2 linked regions of the Geobacillus stearothermophilus ATCC 12980 genome follow. The protein of the gene in region 2 binds, or shares a complex with, the protein of the main gene of each other region. Links are inferred from orthologs where the notes say so. Each region holds a gene or a part of one and is shown on either strand. Other genes may lie near its edges.

Region 1 (10,944 bases), 1.9 Mb from region 2 along the record:
AAGCCGTTTGGATAAATCGCCGTATTGCGGCGATTCATGAGAGAAGAACTGGTGGTCATGCATATCCTGGCTATGCTTGGCGGCAGCCATGGCGGCTTTGCTGTCCCAGACAAGGGGGGGGAGCTCATGACGGCGGCGGATCAAGTTCGTCCAGTCAAAAATTTGCTTCGCATTGGCCGCATCGACCTGCCGCTGTTCTTTCTCTGACAACGGGGTAGCCGCGGGCAGGCGGCCGCGGTACACAAGCTCATACGGCCGCAGTTTCACAAACGTTTCTGCGTCCATGAGGCGAACAGCGGCCACACGGCCGGTAAACCGGTCGATGTACAGCTGGGCATACGCCTCTCCCACTTTAACGACCGGTCTTGAGGAATAATCTTGTTCCGACAGCTCAAACCGGTACGTCCCGCTGTTTAGTGTAATCTTAATGTTGGACAGGACGGGCATCGTTTGGAAAATCGTCTGCAGACGCTGGCCAATCGCAAACGGCTCGACGTTCACCTTTTCCCCGCCGACTAAAGCCGTGACGATTTTGCCGCCAAGCACCCCGATTTGGAAATACGATTCAGGGCGGCGGCTGTACACCCACCAATCGTAGCCATAAGCTGACGGATCAATTCGATCCGGCGCGCCGAACTGCTTTTCCGCCTCTTGCGCCGGCCGGCCGATCAACACAGCGACGCCGGCGGTTGCTTTCGGTTCTTTCAGCGTGTATCCATTTGTTTTGGGCTGCTCCGGAGGGCTTTGCGGCGGCGGACTCGGCACAAAATAGTAAAACCCGATCAATAAGAACAAAAAAAGAAAAAACCATTTCACACGGCAACTCCCGCTTTCTGCAACAATCTCCTTATTGCCATTATAGCCGTTTTTCACAGGCAAAAAAAAGGGGCGTCCAAAAAGACCGCCCTTCCCTTCAAGAAACAATGTCTGTCCGTATTCAGTCAATGGACGCGATGTTGTTCAGAAATCTCGCTAAGCGCACGGCCGGCGCTCTCATCCGAATAACGGTTCGTCGCCAAGTCGCCGAGGGCAACGATGCCGACTAAACGGCCGCCTTCAACGACCGGGAGACGGCGAATTTGATGGCGCGCCATGATGTCCGCCGCTTTTTGCACGGAATCGTCCGGCGACACCGTCACCAGCTCGCGGCTCATCACTTCGGTCACCGCCGTTGAACCCGGATGTTTTTCCGCGATGCCGCGCACGACTAAATCGCGGTCCGTAATCATTCCGACGAGGCGGCCTTGATCGACGATCGGAATGGCGCCAACATTAAATTCACGCATTTTTACAGCCACTTCATACATGTTGTCAAGCGGGGTGCAATATTGTACATCCGTCGACATGATGTCCCGAACCGTTTGCATTGTCCGTCTCTCCTTTCTGCTTTTATTGTGCATCCGGCAGCGAGAAAAAATGCAAGCAAAACAGAAACAATGGCAAACAATTCGTTGAAATGCAAACCGTTTTCGTACTATTATAAATGAGGGGACGATTTCCTTTTTGGCGCTTTACATACCTGCGTTGTTAGGAGGAAGAAACATGAAATTTGACAATAGCGGTCTTGAAAATCAAACGGTTGAACTGTCCCTCCTTGATGACATCATGGCGCGCCACGGTTTTGTACGCGCGGCGCAGTGGGATTACGAACGGGTCACATACGACCGGAAATACGTGATTAAAGAGGGAACATACTATTTGCGTGTTCAAGGGTACGCGATCGAAGGGGATGTCGACTCGCGCTATGCACTCATTAAACTGCTCACACCGATTTTAGGGAAACATTACTATCCGCATGGCGTTGAATATGGCGAAGATGAGCATTTTCCATCTTCCCTTGTCGGCCAATGCCAAAAAGTATTGGAGCAAGTCAAACGCGAAATTGAAAAGACGAAAGAGTAAAGAAAAAACGCATGAGAGCTCTTTTCTCATGCGTTTTTACGTCGCGACAAGCCGTTTGACCGTCACATCGACCGACTCGGCGCTGTATGGCGTCATCGCGGCGATCTCCTCAGCAATTTGCTGCTGCAGCTGCCGGCAAACCGCGAGTACCGACGCCCCATACCGGACGGATAGCTTCACGCTGATGCGGCAGCGGTCCTCTTGTGAAACAGCTACAAATATTTCGCAATCGTCCATTACAACGTCTTCCCATTCCCGCACACACATCATGACAATCGTCAACAGCGTCGCTTCTACGGCGCTCCGCTTCCGATGCCGGAACGTCTTCACCGCACTCCCCCCCCCCCGCAGCGTATGAGCTATTTTTGTTATGTTATGCGATCCGGCCGGCCGATGCCACTTGCCTCTAAAATCCGAGCACTGCTTTAATCAGCGAGGTCGTCTGCCCACCCGGGTACAGGACGTAAAGAAGCAAATACACGATGACCCCCGTCGAAGCGCTGCCGAACCAAATAATGCTCGTCACCGGCCCAAGCCGGCGATGGCGGGAGCGGCTGTCTTTCAGCCCCGTCCAGATCGTCACAAGGCCAAATACGGCTCCCACTGTCGCCAACATGATATGGAAAATAAGAAACACCGTATAATAGACTTTGACATTCTCCGGTCCGCCGAAGCTCGTATTGCCAATAAACAACGTCCGCGACATGTAAATGATAAAAAACAACAGCGCAAAGACGGCGGCGGCCAACATCACCTTTTTATGCGCTTCCGTCCGTTTGCGGCTGATCAAATACCAGCCGTAAGCAACAAGCAAAGCGCTGATCACGATGCAACTTGTGCTGATCGTCGGTAAAATCGCCATCCGTTCTCTCCCTTTCCTTTCAACTCATCCCCTTGCAGCCAACACCGGTTTACAATTTCGTCGGCCGCGGCTCCATACCCATGTTCGGTTCTTTTTCCCGCTCTTTCCGATACCATTCGCTGAAAACAACGAACAGCATGATCCCGTATACGATTTCTTGAATAATTTTCATCAATACCCCGCCGAGCTGTTGGTCATGAAACGGCGACATCGACAAGAACATTTGCGGGCCTGTCAAATCAAGCGACGCCAAAGTCCCTTGCGGCACGCAAAGCGCCAAAGAAGCCATCCATGCCTTCGGGTCGGTGTACGTCGCATAAAGCGGCGTGTCCGTAAAAATGATCAGCGCGCAAGCCGGCGTCAACAGCATACCATTGGCGAAAATGTAGCCCATTTTTTTCAATCCCGACAACGTTTGCCAATCAGGCAGCTTGTTGACAAGCGGCCACCACATGCAAAACGCGGCGACAAAAATGACCGTAGTGACGACAGCGTGCAAAATCATATTCATTTTAACGGTGTCAAAAATCATCGGCACATGGTAAAGCGAAAACAAGCCGTTAAACAGCAGTAGAGCGATGACCGGCTTCGTCAGCAGCTGAAACGGGCGGCGCACCGCGGCGAAACGGAAGAGGCGCTCATACAGCGGCGCCGGAATGCCTAAAATGAAACATTGCGGCACGATCAAATACAGCACCGCCATTTGCACCATATGAGCAGTAAACGATAAATGGCCGAGCAGATCAAGCGGCGAACCTTTGCATACGTAAAGGAGCGCGATGCCGACCAAAAAGTACGCCTTCTGTTTGCCCGGAACCGGATCATCAAGGCCAAAGCGCTGCCGCCATGGCCCGGTGATCCCAATGTACAGCAACGCAACCGCCGCTAACACAAGCAAAAAAAACGGACTCCAAAGGGCGACGGGGCCAAACATTTGCAGCGATTGAAACATACGAATCCCCTCCTGATTTGTCCTTTCCCATTATACTACACGACGCCGCGCCAAGGCTATTGAAAAAGGGGAAACCGGCGCAAAACCGATTCCCCCTTTTCTTACCACCAAATAACTGTTGTAAACGCCCAAACAAGTAGAAGCATAACCGCCACACCGCCGTAAATAAACATCGCCGGGAATTCGTGGCCTTTATGGCTCATATGCATGAAATAATAAAGCTGGAACGCCACTTGCACAGCGGCAAGCAACAAAATAAACGGAACGACAAACCAATGGGAAAACTCTTCGTAACCAACGGCGGCGAAGGCAATGAGCGTCAACAAAATCATCAAAACGAATGCAATCAGTTGATGGCGCATCTCTTCCGCATTTTTGCGGCGACGGTATGCCAAATCGACGCGTTCATTTCCGGAGTTCGTTTGGTTCGCCATACGTTCACCCCACCATTCCCATTAAATATACGACGGTAAAAATGAACACCCAGACGACGTCGATAAAGTGCCAATAAAGGCTCGCGACGTAAAACTTCGGGGCATTATATAAGTTTAACCCGCGCTTGGCATTGCGAATCATCAATGTTAAAATCCAAAGCAATCCAAACGCAACGTGGGCGCCGTGCGTGCCGACGAGCGTGTAAAAGGCGGACGCGAAGGCGCTCGTCGTAAACTTATGGCCTTCATGCACATATTCATTGAACTCGTAAATTTCCAAGCCCAAAAAGCCGGCGCCAAGCAAAACGGTAATGCCAAACCAGAGCTGCATCTTTTTAAAATCAAAGTTTTTCATATGATAAATGGCATACACGCTCGTCAAGCTGCTGGTTAGCAGCAGCATGGTCGCCATAAATACGATCGGCATTTGGAACAGCTCCTCTGCCGAAGGGCCGCCGTTCGTTTTGTCTTTGAGCGCCAAATAGGTGGCAAAGAGAGAGGCGAACAGCACCGTCTCTCCGCCTAAAAACAGCCAAAAACCGAGAAACTTGTTTTTCCCTTCAAGGGTGGCGCGTTCCGGCGCCGCCGGAAACGTCTCGGCTGTCAGTTTTTCTTCCGCATGCATCAGGCGTTCGCCCCCTTCTTCTCAAGCTCAAGCACTTCTTCTTTATGGATATGGAAGCCATGGTCATCGATCACCGAACGCAGCAACATCGAACCGAGTGTGATCAGCAGGCCGAGAATGCCGACCGGCAAGCCCCATCCGGCGTCATTATGGTACGTAAAGCCGAATGCTGCAACAAACAGTCCAAACGAAATGACAAACGGCAAGAACGACGAATTGGGCATATGAATGTCACCAAGCGGTTCAGCCGGCGTCAATTCTTTTTTGCCTTCCATTTTTTCGAGCCAGAAAGCATCAAGCCCGCGGACGAGCGGCGTTTGAGCGAAGTTGTACACCGGCGGCGGCGAAGCGATCGCCCATTCGAGCGTGCGGCCGTCGCCCCATGCATCCCCCGCCGCTTTTTCGCCTTTTACCGTCGTAATCACAATGTTAATAAGTAAAATAACCGTCGCGGCTGCCATAAAGAATGCCCCAACCGTGCTGATCAAGTTGCCGGTTTCCCATCCTTGGTTCGGCAAATACGTAAAGACGCGGCGCGGCATCCCCATCAAGCCGAGGAAGTGCTGGATAAAGAATGTCAAATGGAAACCGATAAAGAACAGCCAGAACGTCATTTTGCCGAGCGTTTCATTCAGCATGCGGCCAAACATTTTCGGCCACCAATAATGCGTGCCGGCAAGCAAAGCGAACACAACCCCACCGACAATGACGTAATGGAAGTGCGCAACAACAAAATAGCTGTCATGGTATTGATAATCCGCCGCCGCCGACGCCAACATGACCCCGGTCACCCCGCCCATGACGAACGACGGAATAAACGCCACCGCATAATGCATTGGCGTCGTAAATTTGATGCTTCCGCCCCACATCGTAAACAGCCAGTTAAAAATTTTCACCCCGGTCGGCACCGCAATCGTCATCGTTGCGACAGAAAAGATGGCGTTCGCAATCGGTCCCATCCCGACGGTGAACATATGGTGCGCCCACACCATGAAGCCTAAGAACGCGATGAGCACGGTCGCAAACACCATTGACGAATAACCGAATAGGCGTTTGCGCGAGAACGTCGCGAAAATTTCCGAGAAAATACCGAATGCCGGCAAAACAAGAATGTAAACTTCCGGATGTCCAAACACCCAGAATAAGTGCTCCCAGATAATCGTATTACCACCGGCAGCGGGGTTAAAGAAGTTGCCGCCAAACAACCGGTCCATCATCATGAAAATCAAAGCAACCGTCAGCGGCGGGAATGCAAACAAGATAAGCGCCGACGTTACAAACGTCGCCCATGTGAACATCGGCATGCGCATAAACGTCATGCCCGGAGCGCGCATGTTGATGATCGTGACAAGGAAGTTAATCCCGCCTATCAACGTTCCAATACCGGAAATTTGCAATCCGAGCGTGTAAAAGTCGACACCGTGGTGCGCTTTCGAATCGAGCGCTAGCGATGCGTACGACGTCCAACCGGCGTCCGGCGCGCCTCCTAAAAACCACGAACAGTTTAAAAACAGGCCGCCGAAGAAAAAGAGCCAAAATCCGAGCGCGTTCAAGAACGGGAACGCAACGTCGCGCGCGCCGATCTGCAGCGGCACGACTGCGTTCATAAAGGCGAAAACAAGCGGCATCGCAGCCAAGAAAATCATCGTCGTTCCATGCATCGTCAGCACTTGGTTATACAAGCCGCCGACAAGGAAATCGTTGTTCGGCTTCGCGAGCTGAATGCGGATGAACAGCGCCTCAAGACCGCCAAGCAGGAAGAAAAATCCTCCGGCGATTAGATACAGATGGGCGATTTTTTTATGATCGACTGTTGTCAAGTAATCCCATAAAACGGCGCCGACACCCTTTTTGCGAGTGATCGTACTCACAGTGAAACCTCCCTTTTATACCTTATTCCACTTTTAAGCTCATTAAATATTTCGTCAACGCATCAATCTGCTCTTCTGTCAGTTCGCCATATGTACCTGTCATTTTGTTTCCAGGCTTTATGCTTTCGGGATCACGCAGCCATCTTTTCAAGTTTTCTTCATTGTGTTCTAAAATGCCGGCAATTCGTTCGCGATCGCCAAAGTTCGCCAAGTTCGGCGCTGTGCGTGCCTGTTCCGGACGCTTGTCTACCGGCGACACGGCATGGCAGCCGATACAGCTTTTGTTGAAAATCGCCTCGCCTTGTTTGGCAACCGGATCCGTCACAACCGGTTTTTTTGCATTTTGCATTTTTTCGACCCAAGCATCAAACTCCGTGCGCGGCAACGGACGCACTTTGAAATCCATCAAGGCATGCGACGGCCCGCAAAGCTCCGCACATTTGCCGTAAAAGACGCCGCCGGCTTTATCTGTCGCTTCTTGGTCAAAGACAAGCCAGAACTGGTTTTTGTTGTCCGTATTTGTATCCATTTTTCCACCGACCGCCGGAATCCAGAACGAGTGTTTGACATCCGACGCGACCAAGTTGAAATACACTTTTTCATTCGTCGGCACGACTAAATCTTGGCTCGTAATAATGCCGTAATCCGGGTACTCAAACTCCCACCAATACAAGTTGGCGCGCACGTTGACCACAACCGTGTCTTTATCACGGTTCTTGTCATTCATCGGCTTGACATCCGCCAGCTTAAACGTCGCCGATACCGTCGGCACCGCCAAAATCAGCAAGAGGATGATTGGAATGACAGTCCAAATAATTTCTAGTTTATGGCTTCCTTCCACTTGCTTCGGAATTTTGTTTTCTTCCCCCTTGCGCCGCCGGAAGCGGATGACAACATAGACGAAAATAATCGCTACAACGACAATGACGAGCACCATGATCGACGTGCTCAGCAACATGAGCGAGTACTGCATGTCCGCTACTTCGCCGGCAGGCTGGAGCGTCGACAAAAACGGCTTGCCGCAGCCGGCGAGCAACAGCGCCATCATTCCAAACAAAGAAAGTAAGCGCCAGTTACGCAGCCCTTTGTTCATAGCCTAATCAAACCCCTCTTTCTTTGATGTAGAAATATATACAAATTCTTTCATGATGAAAGAGATGAAAGAATTTCAAACGTTTACCATAAGGTGGCGATCACCATCGCCACGAATAGAATTGTCAAATAGTTGAGCGAATAGACGAACATCCATTTCGCCCACTTTAAGTCATCTTTCATTTTCAAGCCCCACAGCCCCAAAAACAGCCAGCCGATGTTCAGCAGCGTCGCGACCGTTAAAAACGGCGCGCCGAGCGAGAACAAATAAAACGGCAGCGGCAGCAAACAGGCCACCCAGACGATGATTTGCCGTTTTGTCATGGCGAAGCCGTGAACGACCGGCAGCATCGGAATGCCGGCAGCCCGGTACTCCTCGCACCTCTTCATCGCCAACGCCAAAAAATGCGGCGGCTGCCATAAAAACATGATCAAAAAGAGAACAAGCGGGACGACATGGAAACTTGGGTCAACCGCGGTCCAGCCGATCACCGGCGGCACGGCGCCGGAAATGCTGCCGACGACAGTGTTGAGCGTATAATGGCGCTTCGTCCAAAGCGTATAGAAAAAGACGTACGTCACCATGCCAATGAGCCCGACCACCGCTGCCGTAACCGTTGTTATGAGCAAGCTCATCGTGCCGACGGCGACCAGGGCAACTCCGAGCCAAAGTACGCGCCGCGGCTCCATCGTTCCAGTTACCGTCGGCCGCACTTTCGTCCGCTCCATATATTGATCGATGTCGCGGTCAATGTAGTTGTTAATGGCGCATGAACCTGCGATGACAAGCGCTGCCCCAAACAGCGTGAAAAAAACAAGATGCAGGTTCTCCAAAAAGTGTTCCCCAGTAAAATAAAACGCCAGCCACATCCCGGCGAACGTCGTAATCAAATTCGAATTGACGATTCCGATTTTCACAACAGACGATAACTCTCTCCAAACTGTCTTGACGCTCACATGCGAGCGATGACCGGCATCGGCCGCATCCTGGTGCACCGCTTTCAATTCGGCCATGTCTCCTGTTCCTCCTCATTGCGCCGCCCGGCGGGCAGACGCCGTGATCTTGGCTCCAATGCCCGAAATACGAAAACAAAAAAACAAAAGAACTAGGCAGGTTTATTTCTCTATATATTAAATCACATTTTTTTCTCATCATGTGAACTTTTTTTGAATAATTTGTGTCAAATTTTTGAATCCGTTAGGCGAAACCGGCCCGTTTGCCTATCCCATTAATATTTCTAGTAAACTTAATCGACTTATTCAATATGCAAAGTGTGAGTAAAATATTTGTGGGTGACATTCCGAAATGATCCCCGACGAGGGTTGCGAACTTTTGTTCGCGACGCTCGTCGGGGCCACCAAGCGAAGCGCGGTAGAAAAAAGCAAATGTCATGCAAAAAGGACTCTCTCCCTGCTATGATGGTGATGACCAACATCCATAAAACAGGAGGGAGAGAGTCCATGAAACATCTTACCACGTCATTTTGTGTTTCCGGTGGTCATCGTGTAAAATAGATTTGGTTTGGAACATCGTTGGCCGTTATCAACTGCACCACTTTTTACTAAATATGGACAAAATCATAATTCCTCAATACAAGAAGGTGAAGATTTTGCAACGTTCATTAAAATGGTTTGCGGCCGCGACAACCGTGGTCATGCTGTTTGTGCTGATCGGCGGAGCGCTCGTGACGAAAACCGGCTCCGGCATGGGGTGCGGCCGATCATGGCCGCTGTGCAACGGCCAGTGGGTGCCGGATGACATTACGCCTGAACTGGTCATTGAGCTGAGCCATCGCCTTGTCTCCGGGCTTGCCGGCATCATGGTGCTCATTCTTTCCGTTTGGGCATGGCGGGTCATCGGCCATATGCGGGAGACAAAGTTTTTGGCAGTCGTCTCATTCGTTTTTCTCGTCCTGCAAGGATTAATCGGCGCCGCCGCGGTCGTCTGGGGGCAGTCCGATTTTGTGTTGGCCCTGCATTTCGGCATTTCGCTCATCTCATTTGCCGCTGTGCTGCTGTTGACGCTGCTCATTTTTGAAGCGGACAAAACGTTTTCCGCCGTCTCGCTTACGCTTGACAGGCCGATGCGCGTTCATATTTACGGGATCATTATTTACTCGTACATTGTCGTCTATACCGGGGCGCTCGTCCGCCATACGAACGCCAGCCTCGCCTGTCCAAGCTGGCCGCTGTGCGCGAAAACGCGTCCTTTCCCGGTGCAGTTTCACGAATGGGTGCAAATGGGCCATCGGCTGGCGGCGGGGCTGATCGTCATCTGGATCGCCATCGCGGCGCTGCACGCCATCCGTCATTACCGAAGCCAACCGGTTATCTACTATGGATGGATCATTGCTCTTTTTCTCGTCCTCGCCCAGATGACAACTGGGGCGCTCGTTGTGTTCACTCAGTTGAACTTATACGTGGCTCTGGCGCACGCGTTTTTTATCTCCTGCCTGTTCGGCGTGCTCAGCTACTTGCTGCTCTTGGCGCTGCGCACCCGCCGTGCGCCGGGAAAAACGATGGCTCACCCGCCCGAGGAAACAGCGCCAACCGTGCTGAAATGGCGGTAATCCGCTGCAGAGAAAAAGGGATGCCCACAAAAACGCGGACATCCCTTTTTCATTATTTGGATAGCTCAATCAGCAAGTCGCCCGCCTGAATGGCATCGCCGCTTTTGACGTAAATGTCTTTGACAATGCCAGCAAACGGCGCCTGCACCGTCGTTTCCATTTTCATCGCTTCCGTGACCATCAAATGGTCGCCTTTATCCACTTTCTCCCCTTTTTCGACAAGCACTTTCACAACCGTACCCGGCATCGTCGCCGCAATATGGTTCGGATTCGTCCGGTCGGCCTTGATGCGCTCAGCAACGGCCGCTTTGATGCTCTCATCGCGGATGATGACTTCGCGCGGCTGGCCGTTCAGCTCGAAGTAGACGACGCGCGTGCCATCGGCCTGCGGTTGGCCGATCGACACGAGCTTGACGATGAGCGTTTTGCCGCGTTCAATCTCCACTTCAATTTCCTCGCCGAGGCGCATGCCGTACAGGAACGTCGGTGTATCGAGCACGGAAATATCGCCGTATTTTTCGACCGTGTCGGCATATTCTAAAAACACTTTCGGATAAAGCGCATAGGCAATGGCGTCAAAGTCGGTCACTTCGCGGCCGAGCTTGTCATGCAGCTCCCGCTTGATTTGCTCGAAGT
Region 2 (10,936 bases):
CCGCCAGCAAAAACCCGGTAATAATCGGATGGAACAAAATGTGTCCGAGTTGAATAAACACCGTTTCCGGATCATCAAGCTTCATGCCGCGCTGCGAAAAATAAGCGATTCCAAAAAGACCCGTCAACATCGCTCCGACAACGGAGAAAATCATCCAGCCCATGCCGATGCGGCGGGCGCTTTTCATTTCTTTCACCGACTTAATGGCCATAAAGCGGACGATAATGTGCGGCTGGCCGAAATACCCGAGCCCCCAGGCGAATAACGAAATGATGCCAAGAACACTCGTTCCTTTCCATAAGTTCAACAAGTTGGGATCGATGTCGCGGATCGTCTCCATCGTATCTACTGGCCCGCCTGTATGGAACAGCGTCACGACTGGCACTAAAATCAACGCGATGAACATAATCGTCCCTTGGACAAAGTCCGTCCAGCTGACGGCCAAAAAGCCGCCAAACAGCGTGTAGGCGACAACAACACCGCCGACGATCCACAATCCCGTATGGTAGCTAACACCAAATGAGTTTTCAAACAGAACGCCCCCCGAAACGAGGCCGGACGAGACATAAAACGTAAAAAAGACCATAATGACAATCCCAGATACCATTCGCAACAATTTCGTGGCATCCCCGAATCGGTTTTCCAAAAACTCCGGAATCGTAATCGAGTCGTTCGCTACTTCCGTATAGACGCGCAAGCGCGGCGCGACAAACAACCAGTTTGCATAAGCGCCAAGCGTCAAGCCGATGACGATCCAGGCGGCACTCACCCCATCGACATACATCGCCCCCGGCAGCCCCATGAGCAGCCAGCCGCTCATGTCGGAAGCCCCGGCGCTGAGCGCCGTCACCGCCGGTCCGAGCGTCCGGCCGCCAAGCATATAATCAGACAAATTGGACGTCCGTTTATACGCCCAATAGCCAATCCAAAGCATGCCGACTAAATACACAATGACGGAAAATAAAACCATATGGGCTCTCCTTCCTCTACTGTCTTGTCACCACTTTCATCATAACGAAATTGATAGTATTTACACAATAGTATTTATTTTTCCATACCTCTATAATAAACAAATTGACAAAACCTTTGCCAACTCTACCCTCTTTCTGGTATAATATTCTGTAAATTCAAAATCAATCGTTTATGTCTTTTTATACATAAAAAATTATTTTATAAAAATGCACACGAAATGATATTAGCCATATGCCCTTCAGTTAATGTGGCGAAAAACATTGAAAAATGCGCCTTTTCCCCATTTATACGGCGTGCCAAAATGTTCAAACAATTATTTTTATAAAACCTATTGCATAATAACAAAAATATTGATAGTATGATAATCGTTCATCGACAATGATTCCAAAGGGGGATTTTATAGGATGTTAAAAATGAAGAAAGGTTTGATCGTAGCGGTCGTTGCTGCGTTGTTTATGGCGCTCGCCGCTTGTGGCAAGTCGACAGAAACAAGCTCTCCGTCAGGCGCTGAAAAAGAAGGGAAGCAAAAAATCACCGTCGGGACGGACGCGTCGTTTGCGCCATTTGAATATATGCAAAAAGGAAAAATTGTTGGGTTTGACGCCGACCTTTTGGATGCGGTGATGAAAGAAGCCGGCTTGGATTATGAATTAAAAAACATCGGCTGGGATCCGCTGTTCGCTTCGCTGCAAAGCAAAGAAATCGACATGGGCATTTCCGGCATTACGATTACGGACGAACGGAAACAATCTTATGATTTCTCAGCTCCGTACTTTGAAGCAACACAAGTCATCTTAGTCAAACAAGGCAGCCCGGTGAAAAACGCCCTTGACTTAAAAGGGAAAACGATCGGCGTTCAAAACGCGACAACCGGTCAAGAAGCTGCGGAGAAGCTATTTGGCAAAGGCGATCATATTAAAAAATTCGAAACGAGTGTTGTTGCCATTATGGAACTGCTAAACGGCGGTGTTGATGCTGTCATCACGGACAACGCGGTGGCAAACGAATACATGAAAAACAATCCGGACAAAAAATTGCAAGTCATTGAAGATCCACAAAACTTCGCTTCGGAATACTACGGCATGATCTTCCCGAAAGAAAGCGAATTGAAAGCCAAAGTGGACGAAGCATTGCAAAAAGTGATCGACAGCGGCAAATATGCAGATATTTACAAAAAATGGTTTGGCAAAGAACCGAATATGGAAGGCTTAAAACAACAACAATAAGCGCACGAACATAGAAAAATGCGTAACTGCTAGCAAGTTACGCATTTTTCTTAGAGAAAGGTGAGATCGATGGATTTTCGTTTTGATATTATTGTTGAATACGCCCCTTACTTTTGGCAAGGGCTGCTCGTAACGATCGGCGTATCATTAGCCGGCATCGTGTTCGGCCTCATTCTCGGCCTGTTCATCGGCCTTGGCAAAATGTCGTCCAACCCGATTATTCGTTTGCCGTTTTCGTGGTACATTAACTTTTTCCGCGGTACGCCGCTTGTCGTGCAAATTTTGCTCGTCCATTTCGGCGCCATGCCGCTCTTTTTCGCCCAGCCAAATGCCGTCGCTTCCCTGGCCGTCTCGCTGTCGCTCAACTCGGCCGCGTATGTGGCCGAGATTTTCCGCGCCGGCATCCAGTCGATCGACAAAGGGCAAATGGAAGCGGCCCGCTCGCTTGGGATGACGCATGCGCAGGCGATGCGCTACATTATTTTGCCGCAGGCGTTAAAGCGAATGATTCCGCCGTTTGCGAACGAGTTTATCGTCTTAATTAAAGATTCGTCGCTTGGGATGGTCATCGCCGCCCCGGAAATCATGTATTGGGGGAAATCGGCCGCGGGTGAGTATTACCGTGTTTGGGAGCCGTATTTAACAGTGGCGTTCATCTATTTGCTCTTAACGCTTTCGTTAAGCAAACTGTCACACTATCTTGAAAGGAAGTATTCGACCCAATGATTGACGTACGCCAGCTGAAAAAATCGTTCGGTTCGCTCCAAGTTTTAAAAGGAATCGATGTCCATATTCGCGAAGGAGAAGTCGTGGTCGTCATCGGCCCATCGGGGTCGGGAAAATCGACGTTTTTACGCTGTTTAAACTTGCTTGAGGATTTCGATGAAGGTGAAATTATTATTGACGGCATTAATTTAAAGGCGAAAGACACGAACTTAAATAAAGTGCGGGAAGAAGTCGGAATGGTGTTCCAGCGCTTTAACTTGTTTCCGCATATGACGGTGCTGAACAATATCACGCTGGCACCGATGAAAGTGCGGAAATGGCCGCGTGAAAAAGCGGAAGCGAAGGCGATGGAGCTGCTCGCCAAAGTCGGGCTGCAAGACAAAGCGCACGTCTACCCGGACTCCCTCTCCGGTGGACAGGCGCAGCGCGTCGCCATCGCCCGGGCATTGGCCATGGAACCGAAAATCATGCTGTTTGACGAGCCGACGTCAGCGCTTGACCCGGAAATGGTCGGGGAAGTGCTCTCGGTCATGAAGCAGCTGGCCAATGAAGGGATGACGATGGTCGTCGTCACCCACGAGATGGGCTTTGCCCGTGAAGTCGGCGACCGCGTCCTGTTTATGGACGGCGGCTACATTGTCGAGGAAGGGAAGCCGGAAGACTTGTTCGACCACCCGCAGCATGAGCGGACGAAAGCGTTTTTATCAAAAGTGCTGTAAAACGTCGTCTTGCCTGTTTGAGGCAAGACGACTTTTTTAGGCACATATCATGCCCCCTATAATGCAACCACGTTGCCTCTCCATCTCTTCAATGTTCCGTCAACGGCTCCCCCATTTCAGGCATCTATGACACCACAAAAGCCCTTCTGAACATAAAAAGCCGGCCGAACCCCGGCCAGCCTCGCTTTACAACACAAACTGCATCACCCAAATCGAACCGGCGACAACGACAACAGCAATAAAGAAGCTGTATACCATGTTGAACGTTTGCACTTTGCCGCTGTCGCTTTCGTTGACGTGCATGAATAGAAACAGCTGCAAGCTCGCTTGGATGATCGCGAACAAGACGATGATGACGATCACGGCTTTAAGCGGCAGCCCAGACGAGAGCGCCACCCAAAGAGCCGCAAACGTCAAGACGAGCGACAACAAAAACCCAATAATATGTTTCCACGGAAATGATTCGCGATGGCTGTTTGCGCCCATGTTAGATCACCATCCCTAACAAATAGACGAGCGTGAAGATGAAAATCCAAACGACGTCCAAAAAGTGCCAGTACAAGCTGACAATAAACACTTTGCGCGCTGTTTTCGGCGTAAAGCCGCGCTGGAGAAGCTGGATGATGATCAAAATCATCCAGCCAATCCCTACACTGACGTGGGCGCCGTGCGTGCCGACGAGCACGAAAAAGCTTGATAAAAATGCGCTCGTCTGCATCGTCGCTCCTTCATGGACGTAATGGATGAACTCGCGAATTTCAACCGTAATAAACCCCAACCCAAGCAGAAGCGTCACGAGCAGCCAAGCGATCAGCCCGCTCATGCGGCCGCGGCGCATTTCAAAAATGGCCAACCCACATGTGAAACTGCTCGTCAACAGCAACAACGTTTCGATCAAAACGTCTTTTACCTCAAACAGCTCCGCTGCCGTCGGCCCCGAGCCGGTCCGTTGGAACAAGACGAGATATGTCGCAAACAGCGTCGCAAACAGCGCGACTTCCGCCCCGAGGAAAATCCAGAAACCCAATATGTTCAACCGACTTTCTTGCGTCCGATACTCCAGCGGCACCGTTTCCTCATAGCGATGTGCAGCTTCTCCCATTCGTCACGCCCCCTTCCGCACCGCTCGTTCCGTCCGTTTGATTTCGTCAACCGGAATATGGTAGCCATCATCGTCTTCAAATGAGCGGAGAATCAATCCAAGCACAATGAACAACGCACCAACGATAGCCAACGCAAACCACTTGAACACAAGGCCGAACCCGGCGACGAAAAACGCCACCGACATCCAAAACGGGCGTCCTGAGTTGCTTGGCATATGGATCGGCTTCAAGTCTTCTTCTTTCACGTGGAAGCCGCCATACTTTTTCTTCATCACCCAATACGCGTCCACATCTTCGACAACCGGCGTCACCGGGAAATTGTAATGCACCGGCGGCGACGCGGTCGCCCACTCAAGCGTCCGTCCGTTCCACGGGTCGCCGGTCATGTCGCGCTCGCCGTAGCGGGCGCTGTAATAAATGTTGTAACAAAGCACGATAAACCCGATGCCCATCAACACCGCCCCGACCGTCGCGACGACGTTGAGCGGCGTCCAGCCGAGACCAGCCGAGTACGTGTACATGCGGCGCGTCATCCCCATCAATCCTAGGAAATACATCGGGAAGAAGCAGATGTTAAAGCCGATCATAAACAGCCAAAACGTCCACTTGCCAAGCCGTTCATTCAAGATATGGCCGAACATTTTCGGATACAATAATGCAAACCGGCAAAGCAGGCGAACACCGTACCCGCGATCAACACGTAATGGAAATGGGCAATCAGAAAATAGCTGTTATGGTATTGATAATCGGCCGCGGCCATTGCCAGCATCACGCCTGTCACGCCGCCGATGACAAAGTTCGGAATAAACGCCAGCGACCAAAGCATCGCGGTTGTAAAACGAATTTTCCCTTTTCGGATCGTAAACAGCCAGTTGAAAATTTTCACCCCGGTCGGGATCGCGATCGCCATCGTCGTGATCGAGAAGGCAGAGTTCACGGCCGGCCCTGCGCCCATCGTAAAGAAGTGGTGCACCCAAACGATAAAGCTTAAAAACGCAATGCCGACGATCGAACCGACCATCGCCTTATAACCGAACAGCCGTTTCTGCGCAAACGTGCTGACCACTTCCGAGAAAATGCCGAACGACGGCAAAATGACGATATACACTTCCGGATGGCCCCAAATCCAGAACAAGTTCGCCCAGAGCATCGACATGCCGCCGTTGGCCATCGTGAAAAATTGCGTGCCAAATACGCGGTCGAACGTCATTAATGCCAAGGCGACCGTCAACACCGGGAAGGCGAAAATAATGAGCACGCATGTGATGAGAATCGTCCACGTAAACATCGGCATGCGCATCAACGTCATGCCCGGCGCACGCATTTTTAAAATCGTGACAAGGAAGTTGATCCCGGTCATCAATGTTCCGATCCCGGAAATTTGTAAAGCGACAGCGTAATAGTTGTTGCCGACGCCATGGCTGAATTCGTTGCCGGCAAGCGGGAAGTACGCCGTCCAACCGGCGTCCGGCGATCCGCCGATGACGAATGAAATGTTAAACAGCAACGCACCGAAGAAAAAGAGCCAAAAGCTTAACGCATTCAAATATGGAAACGCGACGTCGCGCGCCCCAATTTGCAGCGGAACGACAATGTTCATCAAACCGATGATGAACGGCATCGCCATAAACAAGATCATAATCGTCCCGTGCGTCGTAAATATTTCATTATAATGTTGCGCGTCAAGAAACTTCATGTTCGGCGCGGTCAGCTGCGCCCGCATCAAAAGCGCATCAACGCCGCCGCGGAAGAGCATCAAAACTGCGCAAATAATGTACATGACGCCGATTTTTTTATGGTCGACGGTAGTGAGCCATTCGTTCCACAGCCATTTCCATTTTTTAAAATACGTCAAGACGAACACAATGCCGATTATCGTTAAAACGATCGCGACATCAGCCGCGTAAATGAGCGGCTCTCCGGTTACGAAAAACTCGCTCCATTTCATCTTTCGCTCCTCCTTTCCTACTCCCCATGATGGTGACCGTTTGTCATCGTTTCATCATGTTGATCGTCATTTTTCATTGGCTTTCCATCTCCATGATGGCTGTTCTGTTTCGCATGGTCAATCCATTGCAAGTGGGTGTTCGAAAACGTCATTCGCCCAACAAGCCCCGGTTTTAAAATTTGTGTGTATTTTTCCTCATCGAGCTTCGGGGCGGTTTGTTTCACTTCATTTATCCATTTGCGGAAGTCCGTTCCCGTTTGGGCGACAACCTCAAATTCCATATGGGCGAACTTTTCCCCGGAAAAGTTGGCGCTCCGCCCCATATACGATCCTGGTTTATCAGCTTGTAAAATCAGCTCTGTCTCCATGCCGTCCATCGCATATTTTTGTCCGCCTAGCTCCGGCACCCAAAACGAATTCATCGGTCCGACGGACGTGAGCTTGAATTTGACCGGCACACCGGCCGGAATATGGACGTAGTTGACCGTTTCAATGTTTTCTTCCGGATAGCTGAAAATCCATTTCCAGTTCGCCGCCGTCACATGAATCGTGATCGGTTTCACGTTCTCGGTCGGCGGCTTTTCCAATGCAAACGTCGCCTTCACTGTTGGAACAGCGAGCGCAGCGACAATCAAAATCGGAATGGCCGTCCAGACGACTTCAAGCAACGTGTTTCCTTCCTCATCCGGCGGCTCATAGCCGGCATTTTCCGGCTTCTCGCGATAACGAATGAGAAAAACGGCAAACAACGTAAATACAACAACAATAATGAACAACATAAAGCCGACAGACCACATGATCAAATCATACTGCATGCGCGCCACCGGCCCTTGCGGATTTAACACCGCTGTGCGCTCGACGCAACCACCAAGCAAAAGCAAAAACGGCAAGGCTAACATGACGCGCCATATCGCCTGTTTCATCGCTCTGTATCCCCCTTTATCCGTCCCCGATATCCAGGGCGTCTTCCATCCAATAATTTATTTGTTTTCTACCATATCAAAGTTGAAAATATTTGAAACCAACACACGCAAAAGTTCATAAATCAGCAAAACATTTGTCACCAACTGTTCAATCATTGTTCAAGAAATCGTCACTTGTTTTCCTCGTTCAGGGAAATATTGATGGGAAAAGGGATTGAAGGAAGAAAAAGCCATCAAAAAAACGGCCGGATTCCTACGTTCCAAAAAATCCGGCCGTTTCTTGTATGTGAACTACCCACCACCTACGCTTCGCTTAGAGGCGGGGGCTTCAAGCGACTTGTGTATGTTCGCTGAACGGTAAGCCACACACAAGAACCCTTTACGCTTCCCTTCGTTCCGAAGGTGTCCGTTCTAGCCATATTCTATCCTATTCGTTGGCTAACGCCAACCGACATTCATCTCCCACTTTCACTGGTGCTGGCGCACCTTCACGTTTAGAAGTAGAAGACTTCTTTCGGAGGGAAGTTAAATGGTATACCCTTGCAGCTCAAGCTGTTTGCGGATGCGCGGATTCAACGTTTGCCACATCCATTGTTGGTAGAGCGCTTTTTTCTCATTCGACGATAAATAATAGCGCGTTCCGGCTTGGCGGCGCGCGCGCTCAGTCACATCGTACAGCGCCAGCGCCGCGGCAACGGAAATGTTAAAGCTTTGGACGAAGCCGTACATCGGGATGACGAACGTCCCGTCTGCGAGTTTCAGCGCCTCATCGGATACGCCGCTATGTTCGTTGCCAAATAAAAGCGCCGTCGGTTTGGATACATCGATGTCGGAAAGAGGAATCGTCCCCTCGCCAAGATAGCTGGCATACACTTGATACCCTTGCTGTTTTAAGTCGTTGATGGCGGTTTCGATATCAGGCTGCCGGTGAAGCGTCAGCCATTGGTCAGCATGGCGCGTCACGAGCCGGTTTGGCGAAAATGGCGCTTTTCCCGTGACGATATGGATGTCTTGAACGCCGAACGCCTCGGCTGTCCGCAGCACCGCTGCCTGATTGTGCGGGTCGTCGACCGCTTCAATCAAAACCGTAATATAACGGGTGCGCTCGTTAAGAACGTCATACATTCGTTTTAATCGTTTCGGCAAAATCATTTCCCAAACCGGACGCGTCTGCTCGGTCAGCAGCCCTTCTTGCTGCAGCTGGGCAAGAAACGTCTTCATGTCCCGTTCTTCCATGTCGATCACCTTCGCTCCGTTCCTCTTCTCCTGTGCTTTCCTATTGTACAAAATAGGATGCCGCTGGGCAATCTCGATCATTCCCTGAACTATTCAAACTATTCTATAAATAATATTTTGGAAACATTGTTCATTTACAAACTATCATTCATGCGGCTGCCGGAATCATTAACTTCGTCGTCTTGACTGCGGCTTTATCGTCATGCAACAACGGCATTTTCAGCACGAGCCGGATAATGGCGAAGCAAAACGGGGCTGACCCAAAAGAGCGGTAATGCTCCTATCTGGGGCGACATAGAAAAATAGACCAACACGAAAAACCCGGTAAAACCGAGGATTTCAGAGGTGGTCTCTTTCACATACTTCGGTTACATTTCATCAAAAAGGGACTTTTGAGTCAGCTCCGTTTCCTTTTCATTTGTTGGCAACTGCACAACCCGTCCCTCATCTTTCTTTGACGCCGATGTACGCCTGGCGCGGGTGGTTCGGCTGATCCGGGTATTTCAATCGGATTTTCCCTTCGTCGACCAGCTTCCCTAAGTAGTTGGTGCGCAGCCCATCCGGCGTCCGTTCCAACAGCGTCGCCAACTCTTTCAGCCGCAACGGTCGCTCGCAGCACAGGCGGACGATCATCTCTTCCATAACCGCCGGAGCCAACCGCTTTTTTCGACGTGCTAGTTCTGCCATCTCCCACAGCCGCTCATCGATCGACTCGTTTCTCTCTTCTTCCTCCCTTTCATCAACAGATATAGCATTATTTACGGAGTTTGGTGTTTTATTAACGGAGTTTTCACCTTTATTAACGGAGCATGTCGGGATATTTACGGAGTCAACCTCGTTTTTTACGGAGTTCGCCTCCCTATTCAAGGAGTTTTTCGAGTTGTTTACGGAGTTTTGTTCGATAATAACGGAGTTGAGCTCCTTATTTACGTAGTTGGCCTCGTTACTTCCGAAGTCCACGTCATGTTGATCCGCACCGTGTTCTATCCATGCTTGTTCTTGCTGTTGCAATGATTCATTGATTTCTGTTTCAATTGTCGCCCCCGCCTCAGCTGGAAACAACAATGGGCATAACGTCACGATCGTGCGGTCTGGATTCATTTGCTGCAAAATATCGACCGGCTGGACAAGCGCCCGTTCCTGCCAATCATGCATGCGCTTCAAACCGGATCCTGCGCGTTTGCATACATCGATCAACAAAAACATTTTAAAGATGTTCGGATTGCGCAGATTGCTCATTTGTCCAGCCATAGCGGCTTCAATTGGCAGGCGGAACCGGCCCGGGTTGGCAAATCGAAACGCCCCGTCCTCTTTTTCAACGGTAATGCCGCCTTCTTCCCCGTAATCGGCATGAACGATGGCATTAGCGAGCGCCTCGGCGAGCAGATCACGCCCTTCCTCAAGCCAAACGTGGCGCTCCAACTCCGCCAACACGCGGAAATAAAAATCATAGGCGTTGCCGGACCACGTTCCATCCTGCGATGTGAACCGCTTCGCCCATCCTGCCGCCTTTGCACCGTCATATTCCCGGTATTCTAAAAAATATTGCGGCAGCACCTCGGTAATGATCCGCTCTTCGCTGAACATCACGAGTCCGGCGAGCGTCAGTCCTTCTTTGCTGCTGTCGCGCAGCTTGCCCCAAGCGCCGATTTTGTATAAAAACTCTTTCGTCTCAAGACTGTTCCATGGATGCCCCGGTTTGGCGCGGGCAAACTGCTCCCGGTAATGGCTGACGGTCTCAAAATTGAGCTCGCTCAAGCTGTAATGCTCTAAAATAAAGCTGTCTGCCAACCCATTGGCGCGTTCATGAAACGAATGTGTATATTTATTCACTCTTGATCTTCCTTTAACATTATTTTTGCAAAACAGTCTTGACCTCTTTTTTTCTATTGTACCATCTTTTATTCTCCTTGCGGACGATTGCCAAAAAAAGAAAAGGGTTGTGGATATGTGGAACGAGCACACGCCGGTCGCCGACATTGAACAAGGAGAGCGGCTGTCCGTCGTGACGCGCAGCAAACGGCGGGTCACATGCGACCACATCGCCGTCTGTTCCCACTTTCCGTTTTATGACGGCGGATTT

The links.
Region 1: the proteins of qoxA (region 2) and ctaD are in contact, whole or in part, in a solved structure (PDB 7CUB), measured with the Escherichia coli proteins. The link is inferred for Geobacillus stearothermophilus ATCC 12980 from one-to-one orthologs.

What each region holds. Positions count from the first base shown.
Region 1 is NZ_CP128494.1:893,972-904,915, reverse strand. The notes cover bases 4,211-7,097. They hold ctaD (cytochrome c oxidase subunit I), read right to left. Parts: upstream 6,647-7,097; coding sequence 4,775-6,646; downstream 4,211-4,774. Other genes in these bases: coxB (cytochrome c oxidase subunit II), read right to left, coding at 6,669-7,097; ctaE (cytochrome c oxidase subunit III), read right to left, coding at 4,211-4,775. In the rest of the region: QSJ10_RS04910 (CAP domain-containing protein), read right to left, coding at 1-816; QSJ10_RS04905 (CBS domain-containing protein), read right to left, coding at 942-1,367; QSJ10_RS04900 (YugN family protein), read left to right, coding at 1,543-1,902; QSJ10_RS04895 (Asp23/Gls24 family envelope stress response protein), read right to left, coding at 1,939-2,232; QSJ10_RS04890 (DUF420 domain-containing protein), read right to left, coding at 2,309-2,764; cytochrome c oxidase assembly factor CtaG, read right to left, coding at 2,814-3,716; ctaF (cytochrome c oxidase subunit IVB), read right to left, coding at 3,818-4,150; more of ctaE, read right to left, coding at 4,155-4,210; more of coxB, read right to left, coding at 7,098-7,739; cyoE (heme o synthase), read right to left, coding at 7,823-8,752; QSJ10_RS04855 (COX15/CtaA family protein), read left to right, coding at 9,349-10,308; pyc (pyruvate carboxylase), read right to left, coding at 10,361-10,944. UniProt on the Escherichia coli protein: Cytochrome bo(3) ubiquinol oxidase is the terminal enzyme in the aerobic respiratory chain of E.coli that predominates when cells are grown at high aeration.
Region 2 is NZ_CP128494.1:2,785,663-2,796,598, forward strand. The notes cover bases 5,665-8,543. They hold qoxA (cytochrome aa3 quinol oxidase subunit II), read right to left. Parts: upstream 7,618-8,543; coding sequence 6,712-7,617; downstream 5,665-6,711. Other genes in these bases: QSJ10_RS15160 (TrmH family RNA methyltransferase), read right to left, coding at 8,143-8,543. Also shown: sodium/proline symporter PutP, read right to left, coding at 1-970; QSJ10_RS15125 (basic amino acid ABC transporter substrate-binding protein), read left to right, coding at 1,377-2,198; QSJ10_RS15130 (amino acid ABC transporter permease), read left to right, coding at 2,268-2,924; QSJ10_RS15135 (amino acid ABC transporter ATP-binding protein), read left to right, coding at 2,921-3,643; qoxD (cytochrome aa3 quinol oxidase subunit IV), read right to left, coding at 3,830-4,129; qoxC (cytochrome aa3 quinol oxidase subunit III), read right to left, coding at 4,131-4,745; more of QSJ10_RS15160, read right to left, coding at 8,544-8,853; QSJ10_RS15165 (DUF8451 domain-containing protein), read right to left, coding at 9,298-10,686. UniProt on the Escherichia coli protein: Cytochrome bo(3) ubiquinol terminal oxidase is the component of the aerobic respiratory chain of E.coli that predominates when cells are grown at high aeration.